4 regions of the Embleya scabrispora genome follow, and region 4 is predicted to be linked to each of the others. Evidence: riboswitches for the same ligand, from Rfam matches in the RefSeq annotation. Region 4 holds a riboswitch; each other region holds the start of a gene.
The links. A riboswitch is a leader RNA that binds a small molecule or an ion and turns the genes downstream of it on or off. The one in region 4 is predicted to bind cobalamin.
Positions count from the first base shown of each region.

Region 1: it holds a riboswitch for cobalamin, as region 4 does, so the genes downstream of both, B4N89_RS48435 (ABC transporter substrate-binding protein) here and B4N89_RS29505 (ribonucleoside-diphosphate reductase subunit alpha) in region 4, are expected to answer to the same signal.
Region 2: it holds a riboswitch for cobalamin, as region 4 does, so the genes downstream of both, B4N89_RS27105 (CoA-acylating methylmalonate-semialdehyde dehydrogenase) here and B4N89_RS29505 (ribonucleoside-diphosphate reductase subunit alpha) in region 4, are expected to answer to the same signal.
Region 3: it holds a riboswitch for cobalamin, as region 4 does, so the genes downstream of both, metE (5-methyltetrahydropteroyltriglutamate--homocysteine S-methyltransferase) here and B4N89_RS29505 (ribonucleoside-diphosphate reductase subunit alpha) in region 4, are expected to answer to the same signal.

Region 1 covers NZ_MWQN01000004.1:396,478-400,683, forward strand. Annotated here, with positions in the region: gene B4N89_RS42250 (FecCD family ABC transporter permease) at 1-958, opposite strand, end outside; gene B4N89_RS48435 (ABC transporter substrate-binding protein) at 955-2,034, opposite strand; cobalamin riboswitch at 2,053-2,267, opposite strand; gene B4N89_RS42255 (response regulator transcription factor) at 2,316-2,999, opposite strand; gene B4N89_RS42260 (sensor histidine kinase) at 2,996-4,204, opposite strand.
Region 2 covers NZ_MWQN01000001.1:6,213,722-6,217,927, reverse strand. Annotated here, with positions in the region: gene B4N89_RS27110 (acyl-CoA dehydrogenase family protein) at 1-897, opposite strand, end outside; gene B4N89_RS27105 (CoA-acylating methylmalonate-semialdehyde dehydrogenase) at 901-2,400, opposite strand; cobalamin riboswitch at 2,607-2,775, opposite strand; gene B4N89_RS27100 (cob(I)yrinic acid a,c-diamide adenosyltransferase) at 3,690-4,206, opposite strand, start outside.
Region 3 covers NZ_MWQN01000001.1:6,228,996-6,233,201, reverse strand. Annotated here, with positions in the region: gene B4N89_RS27170 (cobalamin-binding protein) at 1-837, shown strand, start outside; cobalamin riboswitch at 1,113-1,187, shown strand; gene B4N89_RS27165 (flagellar hook-length control protein FliK) at 1,371-1,904, shown strand; cobalamin riboswitch at 2,133-2,351, shown strand; gene metE (5-methyltetrahydropteroyltriglutamate--homocysteine S-methyltransferase) at 2,516-4,206, shown strand, end outside.
Region 4 covers NZ_MWQN01000001.1:6,705,510-6,709,715, forward strand. Annotated here, with positions in the region: gene mug (G/U mismatch-specific DNA glycosylase) at 1-223, shown strand, start outside; gene B4N89_RS29500 (hypothetical protein) at 978-1,166, shown strand; cobalamin riboswitch at 1,800-2,052, shown strand; gene B4N89_RS29505 (ribonucleoside-diphosphate reductase subunit alpha) at 2,130-4,206, shown strand, end outside.

The DNA of each region.
Region 1 (4,206 bases), on a different contig from region 4:
GCGCCACGATGTCGCTGCCCACGAGCAGCGACGCGCCCACGAGTGCGGACATCGGCAGCAGGAGGGCGTGGCGCGGACCGCACACCAGGCGGACCACGTGCGGCACGACCAGACCCACGAACCCGATGACGCCGGTATTGGCCACCAGACACGCGGTCACCAGCGCCGCCGCGGCGATCAGGGCCCAGCGGGTCCGTTCGACGTGCACGCCGACGGAACGGGCCGCGGTCTCGCCGAACGCGAACGCGTCGAGGTCCCGGGCGGCCGCGCCCATCGCCACCGTGCCGAGGACGGCCACCGCGACCAGGAAGACGGCCGTGTTCCACCGCACCCCGGCCACCGAACCCAGCGTCCACTCCATGACGCCGCGAGCGGCGTTGCGGTCGCCGAGGACGAGCACGACGAACGAGGTGTACGCGCCGCACAACTGCCCCACCGCGATGCCGGCCAGCACGGTTCGCGAGGCCGGCAGGGTCCGGCTGTGCGCCCCGGCCAGGGTCAGCACGACGAGGACGGCGAGCAGGGCACCGACGAAGGCGGCGGCCGGGAGCGCGCCGATTCCCGCGGTGCCGGAGACCCCTACACCGAGGACGATCACGGTGACCGCGCCGACGGCGGCGCCGTTGGAGATCCCGAGCAGGTAGGGGTCGGCCAGGTCGTTGCCGGTCAGGGTCTGCAACACGGCCCCGCACACCGCGAGTCCCGCGCCGGTCGCGGCGGCCCCCAGGACGCGCGGCAGCCGAAGTTGCCAGACGATCTGATCGTCCAACGGCGTGACGTCGGAGCCACCGAGGCCCAGTCGGCGCAGCACCACGTCGGCCACGACGTGCGGCGGCTCGTGCACCGATCCCACGGCGAGGCCGAGCACAACGGTGGACAGCAGCAGCACTGCGGCGACGGCCAGGGCCACCGCCGCACGACTCGCGCCGGCGAGTCGTGCGGCGGGACGAGCGGTCACGGACGCGGAGTCAGGTTGCCCAGGCCGGCCGAGACCCGGACGGCACCGTCGGCGAGTTGCACGCCGGGGGTCGACTCGGAGAACGGCACGACCACGTACGCACGGCGTTGGACGGCCTTGAGCTTGCTCAGCACGGGGTCGTGTTCGAGATAGTCGATCTTGGATTGTGCGGTGTCCCACCCGGCGTCCGCGAGCACGATGGCGTCCGGGTCCGCCGCGACCACCTGCTCCCAACTCGTGCTCTTCCAGCCACCGGGCAGCGTGTCGAAGACGTTGCGGGCGCCGACGGCGTCGAGCACGAGCTGGGGTCCGCCGTGGCCCGCGCCGACGTAGGGGGTCTTGGTATCCGAGTCGTACCAGAGCACCTTCAGGCCCTTGCCCGTCGACTTGGCGGTGACTTCGGCCAGTTGCCGCTGCTGCGTGTCCCGGATGGCGGCGGCACGCGGTGCGACGCCGAACAGCTCGGCGACATCGCCCAGTTCGTCCCATACCGCCTGGAAGGAGGGCGACGCCGACTGCTTGCCGTCGGCGCAACCCAGCGGCGACAGGTAGGTGGTGATGCCCTGGGAACCCAGTTCGTCCCGCGTGCCCGCCACCTTGTCGGTGAACGCGCTGGAGTAGGAGGCGTAGAGGAAGTCCGGGCGCGCCGCGAGGAGTTTCTCCTTGGACGGGTACTTCTCGGAGAGCACCGGGACGGTGTCGTAGGCCGTCTTCCATCGCGCCGGGACCGCGTCGTCGAGGTACGCCGTTCCGGCCATCCGGGTCTGCAGGTCGAGGGCCAGGGCGACTTCGGTGGCGCCCTGGTTGAGGGTGACCAGCCGGGCCGGCGGTGCCGTCACGGTGGTGGTGACGCCGCACCTGTTCACGCTCACCGGTGTCGGGTGGCTGCTCCCCGCCGCCGCGACGGGCTTGTCGGCCTCGGGCGCGCCCGTGCAGGCGCCGAGCGCGCCGACGAGCAGGAGCGCCACGGCGGCGAGACCGGAGCGGGTGGAGCGTATGGGGCGCACGGAGTGCGGGGCGCCCGCCGGAGGTATGGAACGTTCGGCTCGAAACGGGCGCAGGGCAGCGCGGGGCATGTGTTCTCCAACCCTCGTGGAACATGTCGCGCCGTGGCCGGTCTCCTGGCTTCCGCATCGACGCTCCGCGGCCGGCCTTCCCGGTTGGCTCGTTCCCGATCCATCCAGTGACCCCGACCGCCTGGGGAGCGGTCGGCGAGGGCTGCGGAACTCCGCGGCTACAGTGGCGAGGGCCGCGCCGGCATTCGACCGGCTTCCCGTACACCACGGCGGCCACAGGCTACCAAACCGCTCGTCGCGTCTCGCCGGCGCTCGACGCGGCGGCCGGAGCCGGAACCGCGTTACAGACCCGCCGCGATGGCTCGGCGCACCGCGTCGGCGCGGTCGCGAATGCCGGCTTTGGCGAAAAGGTTGTTGATGTGGGTCTTGACGGTGGCCTCGCTGATGAAGAGTTTCTCGGCGATGGCCCGGTTGGGCAGGCCTTGGCCGATGAGCGCGAGGACTTCGCGTTCACGGGGTGTTATGTCGTCGGGGAGGTTGTCTTTCGGCGTCGTGGCCCGGGTGCGGACGGTGGCGAGCAGCCGGTCCTGGACCTCGCGGTCGAGCACGGACTGGCCCGCGGCGGCGGCCCGGATCGCGCGGACGATGTCCTGGCGGCCCGCGTTCTTGGTCAGGTAGCCGCGCGCACCCGCGCTCAGCGCGGCCAGGATCGAGTCGTCGTCGGCGAAGGTGGTCAGGACGACGACGGCCACCCCGGGGTGTTCCTCGGTCAGTCGCCGGGTCGCCTCGATGCCGTCGGTCCGGGGCATGCGCAGGTCCATGAGCACCACGTCCACCGGGCCCGCGGCCGCGGCGGCGAGCACCTCGTCCCCGTCCGCGGCGGCCGCGACGACGTCTATGTCCTCGGCGAGCGCGAGCACGGCCGCCAGCGGTTCGCGGATGGCGGCCTGGTCGTCGGCCACCACCACCCGCAGCCGCCGGGTCGCGTCGGCCGATCGCGGGTCGTGCCCTGTGGTGTCGTTCATTCCGGGATCACCGCCTCCACCTGCCAGCCGCCTCGTTCCGGTCCTTCGGTGATCGGTCCGGCCGTGAGGGTTCCGTCCACCATGGCGATGCGTTCGCGCATGCCGATCAGTCCCATGCCGCCGCCGGGCCCGGCCGCCTCCAAGGTGGCGGGGCCGTTGCGGATCCGCAGTGTGATCGACGCGGCTGCGAACGTCACCTCCACCCGCACATCGCCGCCGGGGGCGTGCCGGGCGGCGTTGGTCAGCGCCTCCTGGGCGATCCGCAGCAGGTGCTGGACCGTCCGGGCGGGTGGTTCGCGTACGGTGCCGCCGACGGTGAGCGCGTCCCGGTGGCCCGACGACTCGACCATGGCGGTCAGGCTCGCCATGAGCGGCAGCGCGTCCTCGCGCAGCGCGTGGACGGTCCATTGGGCCTGCTTCAGGCTCTCTTTCACCAGACTGTGCGCCTTGTCGTTGGCTTCGCGAACCTTGGCCAGGTCGCCCGTGTCGAGGAGGGCGTCGACGAGTTCGAGTTGCATGTTGATGCCGGCCAGCGAGTGTGCGAGGACGTCGTGCACGTCCCGGGCGATCCGGCTGCGCTCGGCCAGTGCGGCCGTGCGGGCCTCGGCGCGGGCGGCGCGCTCGGCGGATTCGGCGGATTCGATCACGGCCTCCACCGCCCGCTGTCGACTGCGGCTGATGATCCCCATCACCACCGGCAGGGTGGTGGACAATCCCAGGCCCCAGGGCAACGCCTCGTGGCCCGGGCCGAGATGCAGGTACAGCACGCCACCGCAGAGCAGCCCGCCCAGCACCGCGAGCGGGGCCGCCTGCGCAAGCGGCAGGCGGTAGCCGATGTGGCCGACGAGGAAGTACGCGAACAGATAGCTCGTACCGCCGCGGGCGGTGCCGACCAGGGCGGCCGCCGCCACGAGGCCCAGCACCATCCATACCACGCCCACGCGTGGGGGGACCCTGTCCTCGGGGACGTTGCGGCCCAGCAGGAACAGGGAGTTGAGCGCGATGAGGACGACGACGGCCAGACCGCGACCGCTGGAGCCCACCGGGCGGATCGTCGCGATGCCCACGGCGATGACGCCGAGGCTGACGACCCACTGCACCCGGGGATCGTGGCGTGCCGTCGCTCGCGGGCCGGACTCCCGTCCCCGGGCCGACCCGGGGACGGGAACACTCTCGGATACGGGCACGGCGCGACCATATCCCATGG
Region 2 (4,206 bases), 490 kb from region 4:
GGCGTGCCACACGAGCGTGCGGGCGGCCTCCAGTTCCGTGGCCATATCGGCGAGTTGGAACCGCAGGGCCGGTGCGTCGATGAGCCGCGCACCGAACGCCTCGCGGTCGGTGAGATGACGCACGGCGGCATCCAGTGCCGCCTGCGCGCCGCCCAGCGAGCAGGCGGCGATACCGATCCGACCGCCGTTGAGGCCGGCCATGGCGATCCTGAAGCCGTCGCCCTCGGCGCCGAGACGATGAGCGGCAGGCACCCGCACGCTCTCCAGGATCACCTGGCGAGTGGGCTGGGCATGCCACCCCATCTTGCGCTCGTTCGGCCCGAAGGACAGCCCGTCGGTGTCGGCCTCCACCACGAAGGCGGAGATCCCGTCGGCGCCGTCCCCGCCGGTGCGCGCCATCACCACGTACACCGCGGACGAGCCGGCGCCGGAGATGAACTGCTTGACCCCGCGCAGGACATAGTCGTCCCCGTCGCGGACCGCGCGGGTGGTCAGGGCTGCGGCGTCCGATCCGGCGCCCGGTTCGGTCAGGCAGTAGCTGGCCAGGTCGCGCATCGAGCACAGACCCGGCAACCAGCGGGAGCGCTGGTGCGGCGTCCCGTGCCGGTCGATCATCGAGGCGACCATGTTGTGGATGGAATAGTAGGCGGCGATGGTCGGGCAACCACCGGCCAGGGCCTCGTAGACGAGTACGGAGTCCAGTCGGCCGAGTCCCGAACCGCCCTCGTCCTCGCGGACGGTGACGCCGCCGAGGCCGAGTTCGGCGCCCTTGCGCAGGACGTCGACGGGGAAGTGTCCGGTGCGGTCCCACTCGATCGCGTGTGGGGCGAGGTGTTCGCGGGCGAAGTCGCGGGTGGTTTCGAGGATGGCGATCTGGTCTACGGTGAGCGCGGTCATCGGTCAGTCCATCGTCGGAATGTCGAAGTTCGCACTCTCGCGCGCGGTCGACGGCCAGCGCGAGGTCACCGTCTTCGTACGGGTGTAGAAGCGGATCGAGTCCGGGCCATGCTGGTTCAGGTCGCCGAATCCGGACCTCTTCCAGCCGCCGAAGGTGTGGTAGGCCACCGGCACCGGGATGGGCACGTTGATGCCGACCATGCCGGTGTTCACCCGGCGGGAGAAGTCGCGGGCGGTGTCGCCGTCGCGGGTGAAGATCGCCACGCCGTTGCCGTACTCGTGCCCGCTCGCCAGCCCCAGCGCGTCCTCGTAGGACGCCGCGCGGACCACGGACAACACCGGGCCGAAGATCTCCTCGCGGTACACCCGCATCGAGGGCGTCACGTTATCGAACAACGACGCGCCGACGAAGTAGCCGTCCTCGTGGCCCGGCACCCGCAGGTCCCGGCCGTCGAGGAGCAGCTTGGCGCCTTCGGCCACACCGATGTCCAGGTAGCCGCGCACCCGGTCGAGTGCGTCCCGGCCCACGAGCGGGCCGAAGTCGGCCTCGGGGTCGTGCGAGGGGCCCACCCGCAGAGTCGCGATCCGGGCGACGAGCTTGTCCACCAGCGCGTCCGCGGTCTCGGCGCCGACGGGAACCGCCACCGAGATGGCCATGCAGCGCTCGCCCGCGGAGCCGTACCCGGCCCCGATCAGGGCCTCGACGACCTGGTCGAGATCGGCGTCCGGCATCACGATCAGGTGGTTCTTGGCGCCGCCGAAGCACTGGGCGCGCTTGCCGTTCGCGGTGGCGGTCGTGTACACGTACTCGGCGATCGCGGTCGAGCCGACAAAGCCGAGCGCCTGGACGCGCGGGTCCTCCAGGAGCGTGTCCACGCTCTCCTTGCCGCCGTGGACCACGTTCAGCACGCCGGGCGGCAGACCGGCTTCCAGGAAAAGCTCGGCCAGGCGCAGCGGCACCGAGGGGTCGCGCTCGGACGGCTTGAGCACGAACGCGTTGCCGCAGGCGATGGCGGGAGCGATCTTCCACAGCGGGATCATCGCGGGGAAGTTGAAGGGGGTGATGCCGGCGACCACGCCGAGCGGTTGGCGCAGCGAGTGCACGTCGATCCCGCTGCCCGCGTTGTCGGTGAATTCCCCCTTGAGCAGGTGTGGGATGCCGGTGGCGAACTCCACGACTTCCAGGCCGCGTTGCAGGTCACCATGGGCGTCCGCGATGGTCTTGCCGTGTTCGGCGGACAGCAGCCGGGCGAGCGATTCGCGTTCGGGCTCGACCAGTTGCAGGAAGCGGGCCAGGACCCGGGCGCGCCGCTGGGGATTCCAGTCGGCCCACTCGGGCTGCGCCCGTTCGGCGTCGGCGATCGCCGTCAAGGTGTCGGCGCGATCCGCGAGAGGAACGCGGGCCTGTACCTGTCCGGTGTTGGGGTCGTACACGTCGCCGAACACGCCGGAGGTGCCAGTGACGTGCTTGCCGCCGATGAAGTGGGAAAGCTCGCGGACCATGAACGACCTGTCTCTCGTCAGGTGCGATCCGGAGGGGGAGGCATGACCGAAGCAGCCGGCTGCGGCGCGGGGGCGCGCGCGTGGTCGGCGACGGCTCGGGTCTACGTCGAAGTGGTCAGGAAATCCTGATGGCTTCGACGCGTGCAGGAACATCCGGGGCAAGGGCGCGGGCCGGTGTCATGCGTGTTTGCTCCATCCTCGTGGACAACACGGATATACCCGCGGCCGGTATCCTGACTTCCGGATCGACACACGCTGCCCGCCTTCCCGGCTTTCGCCAGTGGCGTGGTGCACGACAGCGCACTCCCCGGTCACAGTGGCGGGACCATGCCGGATTCACACCGGCTTCCCTGCACCGCGGACCTTGTAGTTCAGGACGATATAGTCGGACGTCCTAGTAAGTCCAGCGCCCGCGACCGCGAGTACATGTCCGGAACCAACGCCCGTCGCCGCGCGCCGACAACCTGTCGCCGATGCGGCCGCCGACCGCTCGTGGAGCCCCGCCGGCACTCTCGTTCGGCCTGCGCCTTCGCCGCCCCGACTTCCGCTTCGCACGCTCCGGCCTGGTGGATCTGCGCTCCCGGACCGACAGGGCGCCATCGCGTTCATCGGCCACGCCGCCCGATGCCCCTGCCTCGCACCGGGACGGCGAACCAACGCCGGGCGGGGCATAACAACGGACGAGTGAACAGTCGCCGCGAGACCACCCGCCTCGAAGCCGACCGCCGCTGGACCGCAGGCGGCAGGTTGGACCGAACGTGCGCCTCTTGGCCTCCCGCACACAAGGCGGACGGCGTGTCCGCGACGCGCTCGCCCGGGCGTCGCCGATGGAGCCTGTTGGAGCATCCTGCACCGATTCCGGACAGGACGGCCGAGCCGCTGCCCGGATACCGGGCGCGAGCTGCCCATGAACCGGTGGAGCACCTCATAGGGCGACGTGTCTCGACGATGGGCGTGGAACCCCGCGATGCGCGTCCGACCTGGGCGCGTCGGATGCGCGTTGTGTGTCGGCGACGCCGGCCGACACGGAGATGTTCCGGGTCGGCCGGGGGCAAGTGCCCGCGCAGGAGCGCACAGGAGCGCATGGAGAAAGCTCCTCGGAGCCTTCGGCCGCCACCGAAACCGCGGGATCCGGTCGCCGCGACCGCTGCCTCGCTACCCCGCCGCGGCGGCGGCCGGGTGGCAAGTCCGGGAACGCAATTCGGGTTGTCTCCCGAGCGAGTCCTTCGTGCCGCCACACCTGTCGAGAACCGGTGCGATATCGCCGGCGGAGCGGTGGCGGCGCGATGTCAGCGGTTGCGGCCCGGGCTCCACAGCACGTCGCCGCGCCCGCCATCGTTGGCCAACCGCGCGAGGATGAACAGCAGGTCCGACAGACGGTTCAGATATCGGACGCACACCGGGTTCACCGTCGCCGCCTCCCCGCCGGACAACTCCGTGTCCGTGTCGATCAGCGCCCACGCCGAGCGTTCCGCCCGTCGGGCGGCCGTCCGCGCCGTGTGCAGGAGCGCCGCGCCGGGCGTACCGCCCGGCAGTACGAACGACCGCAAGGGCTCGAGTCGTTCGTTGAACGTGTCGCACAGACGCTCGAGGCGGGACACGTCCTCCTCACGGACCCGCAGGCGTTCGTCTCCGTCGCGGATCGGAGCGCACAGGTCCGCGCCGACGTCGAACAGGTCGTGCTGGATGCCTTCCAGGACGTTCCGCAACTCCGCGTCCAGGCAACCCAGTGCCAGCGCCACACCGATGGCGGCGTTGGTCTCGTCGGTGTCGGCATGGGCGACGATCCGTGGATCGGTCTTGCGG
Region 3 (4,206 bases), 480 kb from region 4:
GTCGCCGGGGTGCCGGTGGTCACCCGTGCGGAGTTCGATGCGGATCGGCTGAGCAGTCGGGAGATCTCCGAGGCCGTCGGCGGTGCGGCGCACCGGGGTTCGTCGCTGTACACGTTGGACGCCGAGCGCCTCGCGGAGTTGGCGCCCGATGTCGTCCTCACGCAGGATCTGTGCGCGGTGTGCGCGGTGTCGTACACGGCGGTCTCCGAGACGGTTCGGGTTCTGGACACCGGTCCGCGCGTGGTCAGTCTGGAACCGCGCACGCTGCCGGACGTCCTCGACACACTGACCCACGTGGGTGCGGTGCTGGGAGTCGCGGACGTCGCAGCCGCGCGGCTGCGGGAGTTGCGGGCCCGCATGGCGGCCGTGGCCGCGGCGGTCGCGGGGCGGCCGAGGCCCCGGGTCGCGGCCATCGAATGGCTCGACCCGCTGTGGCCCGCCGGGCACTGGGTCCCCGAGCAGATCGCCCTGGCCGGCGGCGAACCGCTGCTCGCCGCGCCCGGCGAACACACCAAAGCCGTGGAGTGGGCTGCGGTTCGAGACTCCCGGCCGGATGTGATCCTGGTGCTGCCGTGCGGGTTCGCGCCCGAGCGCACCGAATCGGAGGCGAGCCTGCTGACGTCTCTGCCGGGATGGTCGGACCTGCCCGCCGTGCGGTCCGGGCGGGTGTGGGTGCTCGACGGACCGGCGTACTTCAACCGCCCCGGCCCCCGTGTGGTGCGCGGCGCCGAGGTGCTCGCATGGGTATTGCACGACGTCACGGCCGGTGCGCCGGTGACCCACGCCGAGGCGCGACGACTGCCGGGCGACGCGGGCGCGGAGACGACACGCGGCTGACCACCGGTTCACCGGCGGGCCGACGCGCCCTGTCGCCGGCATCGCGTGCTCCTCGAACTTGCTCGTCGAAACGCGCCGTTGCCCCCTGTCGTGGGGCCCAGTGCGGCCCGGCTGACCGAACCGCCGTTGTGCAAACCAGCGTTGAGCACCCAAGAAGGTGACGAACGACATCGCGGATTCGTCGTATGACCCGTTGTCCGAAGAACAGGGCATCTCGTACGCTCCGCAAGCTGGCTCTCTTCAGGTCGGCGACAACCGCATAGTTCGGATTCCAGGGGAAGCCGGTCGAAATCCGGCGCTGACCCGCAACCGTAGGCGGTGGCCGGCAGGCCACCGCGAGTCGGAACACCTGGATTCGTACGAGTTAGAGGCTCCAGCTGTCGTGGACTGCACGCTGAGGCCCGGATTTCACGTCCGGCGATGTCTTGTCGGTGGATACCGGGGGTGCGCGGTCCCGAGAGGAACATCGCTCGGCCCGGTCGGCATCGCTCTCGCCGCTCGCGCCGACGCCCGTCGCACGAAGGGATCCGCGCGTGAAGATTCGTGGAAACAAGGCTCGAATAGGTCGGATGGTCGGGGCGCTCGCCCTGCTCGTGCTGCCCGCCACCGCCCAGATCACCGTGAACGCCCCGGCCGCCTACGCCATCGACCCCACCAAGGGCTCCGCCGGCGTCTGCCCGAACGCCAACGGCGTCACCGTGATCGTCGACTTCCAGGAACTCGGCGGGGCGACGCTCACTCGCTGTGCGCCCGGCGACCAGGCCACGGGCTTGGCCGCGCTGAAGAACGCCGGCTTCCAGATCCAGGGCACCAACCGCTGGGGCGAGGCGTTCATCTGCCGGATCGAGGGCAAGCCCGGCGTCGACACCGAACCGTGCGTCAACACCCCGCCGGCATCCGCCTACTGGTCTTATTGGCACGCGCCCAACAACGGCACTTGGACCTACAGTTCGTGGGGCGCGAGCGCCCGCAAGCCTCCGCTGGGCAGCTTCGAGGGTTGGTCGTTCTCCAAGGACAAGACGGACACCACCAATCCGCCGCCGCGCGTGGCCCCGACGCGCCCGTAGCGCCGATCCGATCCGCCGGTGACCCCGAGGCAGGCTCGGCCTCGAGGTCGCGACCGCGTTCGTTCCAACAGGATCACCCCCTGTGGGGGCAGGCCGCCCGGGACGAACGCGGCAACGCGTCACGAGCACCGACTCGATCGCAACGACGCCGGCTGCGTCCACGCCTTCGAGGCGTGCTCTTGCCCTCGGGCGCGTGCACCGGGCTCCCCCGGGTGCCTCTTGTACGTCTAAGCTGTCGCACGCAGTCGGTTCGCCCTGCCATCCGGGTAGGCGCGTCGCAAGAGGGAACCCGGTGAGAATCCGGGACTGCCCCGCAGCGGTGAGTGGGAACGACCGCCGTCAACAGCACTGGATCCGTGTCGGATCCGGGAAGCGACGGCCAGTAGGTGTCCACCCTTGGTGGATGTGCCCGCGAGTCCGAAGACCTGCCACTGCCCGTGCGCTGTCGCAGCGCACGGAGAGCTCGGTGACCTCGTGGGCGGGTCGGCGGACAACCGGTGGGACACGTATGTGCGCGCGAGTACGCCGACGTGGCCCGTGTGGTTTGCCATCCCTTCGTGCCTGCGATCCATCTCCGGGATCTTGTCGACAGGCTCGCGAAGGAGAGTTCCGTGACCACCAAGACCGCAGCCGCGGCAGCCCGTGCCACCGTGTACGGCTATCCCCGTCAGGGCCCGAACCGGGAACTGAAGAAGGCCGTCGAGGGCTACTGGGCCGGCCGCATCGACGCACAGGCGCTTCGGGACACCTCGGCCGAACTGCGCCTCGCCAACTGGCGACGCCTCGCCGAGGCCGGCATCCACGAGGTGCCCACCGGCGACTTCTCGCTGTACGACCACGTCCTCGACACCACCGTCGCCGTGGGCGCCATCCCGGCCCGGCATCGCGCCGCCGTCGAAGCCGACGCCCTGGACGGCTACTTCGCCATGGCCCGCGGCACGCAAGACGTCGCGCCGCTCGAGATGACCAAGTGGTTCGACACCAACTATCACTACCTCGTCCCCGAACTCGGGCCGGACACCGTCTTCGAGGCGAACTCCACGAAGCAGGTAGCCGAGTTCCGAGAGGCCGTCGCGCTGGGCCTGACCGCCCGGCCGGTGCTGGTGGGCCCGCTCACCTACCTCCTACTGGCCAAGCCCGCACCGGGCGTAGCGGCCGACTTCCAGCCGCTGACCCTGCTGGACCGGCTGCTTCCGGTGTACGCGCGGTTGCTCGCCGACCTGCGCGGAGCCGGGGCCGAGTGGGTACAACTCGACGAGCCGGCGCTGGTGCAGGACCGCAGCTTCGCCGAACTGGGCGCCGCAGCCCGCGTCTACCGCGACCTCGGCGGACTGACCGACCGGCCCAAGCTCCTCGTGGCCTCGTACTTCGACCGGCTCGGCGAGGCGCTGCCCACCCTGGCCAAGGCCCCGATCGAGGGCCTGGCACTGGACTTCACCGGCTCCGCCGCCGCCAACCTGGACGCGCTGGCCGCCGTCGGCGGGCTGCCCGGCAAACGTCTGGTCGCCGGCGTCGTGGACGGCCGCAACGTGTGGATCAACGACCTCGGCAAGTCGCTGACCACGCTCGGCATACTGCTGGGCCTGGCCGACCGCGTCGACGTCGCCGCCTCCTGCTCGCTGTTGCACGTGCCGCTGGACGCCGACGCGGAACGCGACATCGACCCCCAGATCGCCCGATGGCTCGCCTTCGCCCGGCTGAAGACCGAGGAGATCGTCACCCTGGCCCGCGGTCTGAGCCAGGGCACCGACACCATCGCGACCCACCTCGCCGCCAACCGCGCCGACCTGGCCGCGCGCAAGGCCTCCGCACTCACCCACGACCCCGCCGTACGCGCCCGCGCCGCCGCGGTCACCGAAGCCGACGCGCGCCGCGGCAAGCCGTACGCCGAACGGGCCGAGGCCCAGCGCGCGCACCTGGGCCTGCCGTTGCTGCCCACGACCACCATCGGCTCCTTCCCGCAGACCGCCGAACTGCGCGCCGCCCGCGCCGACCTGCGCGCGGGACGCATCGACGGCGCCGGGTACGAGGAGCGCATCGAAGCCGAGATCCGCGACGTGATCTCCTTCCAGGAGAAGGCCGGCATCGACGTCCTGGTGCACGGTGAGGCCGAACGCAACGACATGGTCCAGTACTTCGCCGAACAGCTCACCGGATACGTGGCCACCCGACACGGCTGGGTCCAGTCGTACGGCACCCGGTATGTACGCCCGCCGATCCTGGCCGGCGACATCTCCCGTCCCGAACCGATGACCGTGCGCTGGACCTCGTTCGCCCAGTCGTTGTCCGACCGACCCGTCAA
Region 4 (4,206 bases):
CCGACCGGCCTGGTTGGCGGTCCTCGGCATCGGCGCATACCGAACCGGCTTCGGCCGCCCCAAGGCGGTGGTCGGCCGCCAACCGGAGACGATCGACGACACCGGAATCTGGGTACTCCCCAACCCCAGCGGCCTGAACGCCCACTGGACGGCCGCAGCCCTGGCCGAGGCCTTCACCCACCTCCGCACCACCGCCTACCCACCACCGGGCACGACCGAGTAGAACGCGGCGTGGGTCGGGTGCGGGCATGCGTCGGCCGGGCGGCACAGGCGACACGAGCCGCTGCCCGGCCGAAGCGCAAGGCGCCGGGGTCGGTCCGCGCGTTGGCCGGGCGGCACAGCAACACGAGCCGCTGCCCGAAGCGCAAGGCGCCAGGGTCGGCCCGCCGTCCGGCGCCGTGGCCCGGACAACCGAGCGCTGTGTGGAACACGAGGGCGGCGCCAGGCGCGGCGTGGGTCGGTCGCGGGAGCTTCGACCGGGCGCGGGAATCCGCGGGCGAGGCGCGCGTATGCAGCCGCCACGCGGCGCCTGAGCCGTGCGCACGGCCCGACCCGAGAGCCCGGTCCGGGTCGAGCGCCCGCCGGTCGACCGGGGCATGGAGCCGGCGTGCGGCGTCCGACCCGAGAGCCCGGTCCGGGTCGAGCGCCCGCCGGTCGACCGGGGCATGGAGCCGGCGTGCGGCGTCCGACCCGAGAGCCCGGTCCGGGTCGAGCGCCCGCCGGTCGACCGGGGCATGGAGCCGGTGTGCGGCGTCCGACCCGAGAGTCCGGTCCGGGTCGAGCGCCCGCCCCGGGCCGAGTCGGGTGCCCGGTCGGGGCGTCATGGTCCGACCCGCGCGCGGGGCCACACCGGGCCGCTCGCCGGGTGCGGCGGCGCTCGGCGCCGGCGACCCGACCCGGGGGCGGGGCCGTCAATCGACCGAGTGGCATCACTCGGTTGGTGGTTACTTCGCGCCCCCTCGTGCGGTTGGATCGGCATGAAGATCCTGCGGGCACCGTTCGGGCCGTGGCCCACCGAGACGTTCGAGACTCCCGTCTACGAGGCGCTGGTCGCCGAATGGCGCGACTCGGGCCGGGAGGTGCCCCGGCCGACGGACCGACCGCAGGGCAGCCCGCCCCGGCACGCCCGCCCGCCCGGACCGGGCCCGCGCACGCGCCGCCCGTGACCCGGCCACCCGGCACGGTCCGAGCCCGGGGCGGCCCGGTAGATGGAGCGACCGCGGGGGAGTCCGGCACCTGCCTCACGGGTGGGCCCGCGCACGCATCGGCCGTGAGCCGCCTTCGTGGCGCGATCCGGTCCGGGGGTGCCCCGGCCGACGGACCTACCGTGGCGACGCGGCACGCCCGCCCGCGTCGAGGCCGCGCACCCGGCAGCCGGCTCCTCGATCCGGGCCCGGAGACGCCCCTGCCCGTCCCGACCCGAAGGCCGGGGTCGCCGATTCGTCCCCGCGCATCCGGCCCGGCCGCGACGCGATGTGCTTCTTGTCACGCGTCCTTCGACACGCCCGGCGAGGAAGGGATTTGCCGGCCGATCGGCGCGCCGGCCGACGCGCCATCCGCCGTAGATCCGGTCCGGTCCCCGCCGCGCACTCGCCGCCCCCGTGCCCGTTCCGCGCAGCCCGCGCAGGGCCGGTGGGCCCGGACGGCCGCCGGGAGCGCGGGTGTTCGGGGCGCTCGACGCGCGTCGCATTGCTCGCCGGCCGTACCATCCGGGCACGTCTCCGGCGAACCGTGACACGCCGGGAATCGGGACGCGACACAACACCTGGGGGTGCGACGACCACCCCGCCACTACATATATGCTCTGCGACGCAGCTGGTTCGCCCGACCGAAGTTTCCGGGAAGGCGAGGCAAGAGGGAATCCGGTGCGAGGCCGGAACTGCCCCCGCAGCGGTGAGCGGGAACAAAAGTCGTCATAGAGCGCCGGACGCCGAAGGGCGTACGGGAAGCGACGGCCACTAGGCACTTCGCGGACCACCGAGCACACGCCGTGCCCGGCGGTGCCCCGGCATGCCCGCGAGTCCGAATACCTGCCGGCTGCCCACGCCTTCGGGCGTGGGGTCACCTGTACGTACGAGCTCGCGAGGAGAGAGCACGTGACCGTTGTGGACAGCGTGGGCGCGACCCGGATGCGGGTCGACGAGAGCCCCGAGGACCGCCTTGCCACCCTGGTGCGCACCCAGGCGCGCGATCTGCCGGAGGTCGATCCGGATCGGGTCGTCCGCCGGGTCGTCGCGGGTCTGAACGAGGGCGCGGACCGCGGCGCGGCGGCCGACCTGGCCGTGCGCACCGCCGCCGAGCTGATCGCCGAGGAGCCCGCCTACTCGCGGCTCGCCGCGCGCCTGCTGGCCGGCCGGATCGCCGACGAGGCCGCCGAGGCAGGCGTCGCCTCCTTCAGCGCCGGCATCGCGCTCGGTCACCGCGAGGGCGTCATCGGCGCGGAGACCGCGGCGTTCGTCGCCGCGCACGCCGCCGAGCTGGACGCCGCCGTCGACGCCGACGGCGACCGCCGCTTCGAGTACTTCGGCCTGCGCACCGTCTACGACCGCTACCTGCTGCGCCACCCCGTCTCGCGCAAGGTGGTCGAGACCCCGCAGCACTTCCTGCTGCGCGTGGCGTGCGGCCTGTCCAAGGAGCCCGGCGAGGCCATCGGCTTCTACCGGCTGATGTCCTCGCTGGCCTACCTGCCCAGCTCCCCGACGTTGTTCAACTCCGGCACCGTGCACACCCAGATGTCCTCGTGCTACCTGCTCGACTCGCCCAAGGACGAGCTGGAGTCGATCTACGACATGTACGGGCGGATCGCCCGGCTGTCGAAGTTCGCCGGCGGCATCGGCGTGGCCTGGTCGCGGGTGCGCTCGCGCGGCTCGCTGATCCGGGGCACCAACGGGCACTCCAACGGCATCGTGCCGTGGCTGAAGACCCTCGACTCGTCGGTGGCGGCGGTCAACCAGGGCGGCCGGCGCAAGGGCGCGGCCTGCGTGTACCTGGAGACCTGGCACCCCGACATCCTGGAGTTCCTCGAACTGCGCGAGAACACCGGCGAGGACGCGCGTCGCGCGCACAACCTCAACCTGGCCAACTGGGTGCCGGACCTGTTCATGCGGCGCGTCGAGGAGGACGGCGTCTGGTCGCTGTTCGACCCGAACGAGCTGCCGGAGCTGCCCGACCTGTGGGGCGCCGAGTTCGACAAGGTGTACGAAGCCGCCGAGCGCGACGGCCGGTTCGTCCGGCAGATGCCCGCCCGCGACCTGTACGCCCGGATGATGCGCACCCTCGCGCAGACCGGCAACGGCTGGATGACCTTCAAGGACGCCGCCAACCGGACCTGCAACCAGGCCGCCGAGCCGGGCAACGTGGTGCACCTGTCCAACCTGTGCACCGAGATCCTGGAGGTCACCAGCGACGGCGAGACCGCCGTATGCAACCTCGGCTCGGTCAACCTCGGCGCGCACGTGGTCCCCGGCGAGGGCATGGACTGGGACAAGCTGCGCGCCACGGTGCGCACCGCGGTGATCTTCCTCGACCGCGTGATCGACATCAACTACTACCCGACCGACCAGGCCGCCGCGTCCAACCCGCGCTGGCGCCCGGTGGGCCTGGGACTGATGGGCCTGCAGGACGTGTTCTTCACGCTCGGCCTGCCGTTCGACTCGGCCGAGGCACGCGAGTTGTCCACGCTCATCTCCGAGGAGATCTACCTCACCGCGCTGGAGACCTCCTCGGCGCTCGCCGAGGTACACGGCCCGCACCCGGCCTACGCCCAGACGCACGCGGCGCGCGGCCGGCTCCAGCCGGACCTGTGGGAGGGCGTGTACCCGACGCAGACCAAGCGCTGGGACGCGCTGCGCACCCGCGTGGCCGAGCACGGGCTGCGCAACTCGCTGCTCGTGGCGATCGCGCCGACCGCGACCATCGCCTCCATCGCGGGCGCCTACGAGTGCATCGAGCCGCAGGTGTCCAACCTGTTCAAGCGCGAGACGCTGTCCGGCGAGTTCCTGCAGATCAACGGCTACCTGGTGCGCGAGCTCAAGGCCCGCGGCCTGTGGACCCCCGAGGTGCGCGACCGGATCAAGCGCGCCGAGGGCTCGGTCCAGGGCATCGCCGAACTGCCGGAAGACGTACGGGAGTTGTACCGCACCGCGTGGGAGCTGCCGCAGCGCGCGCTGATCGACCTGGCGGCGGCCCGCTCGCCGTACATCGACC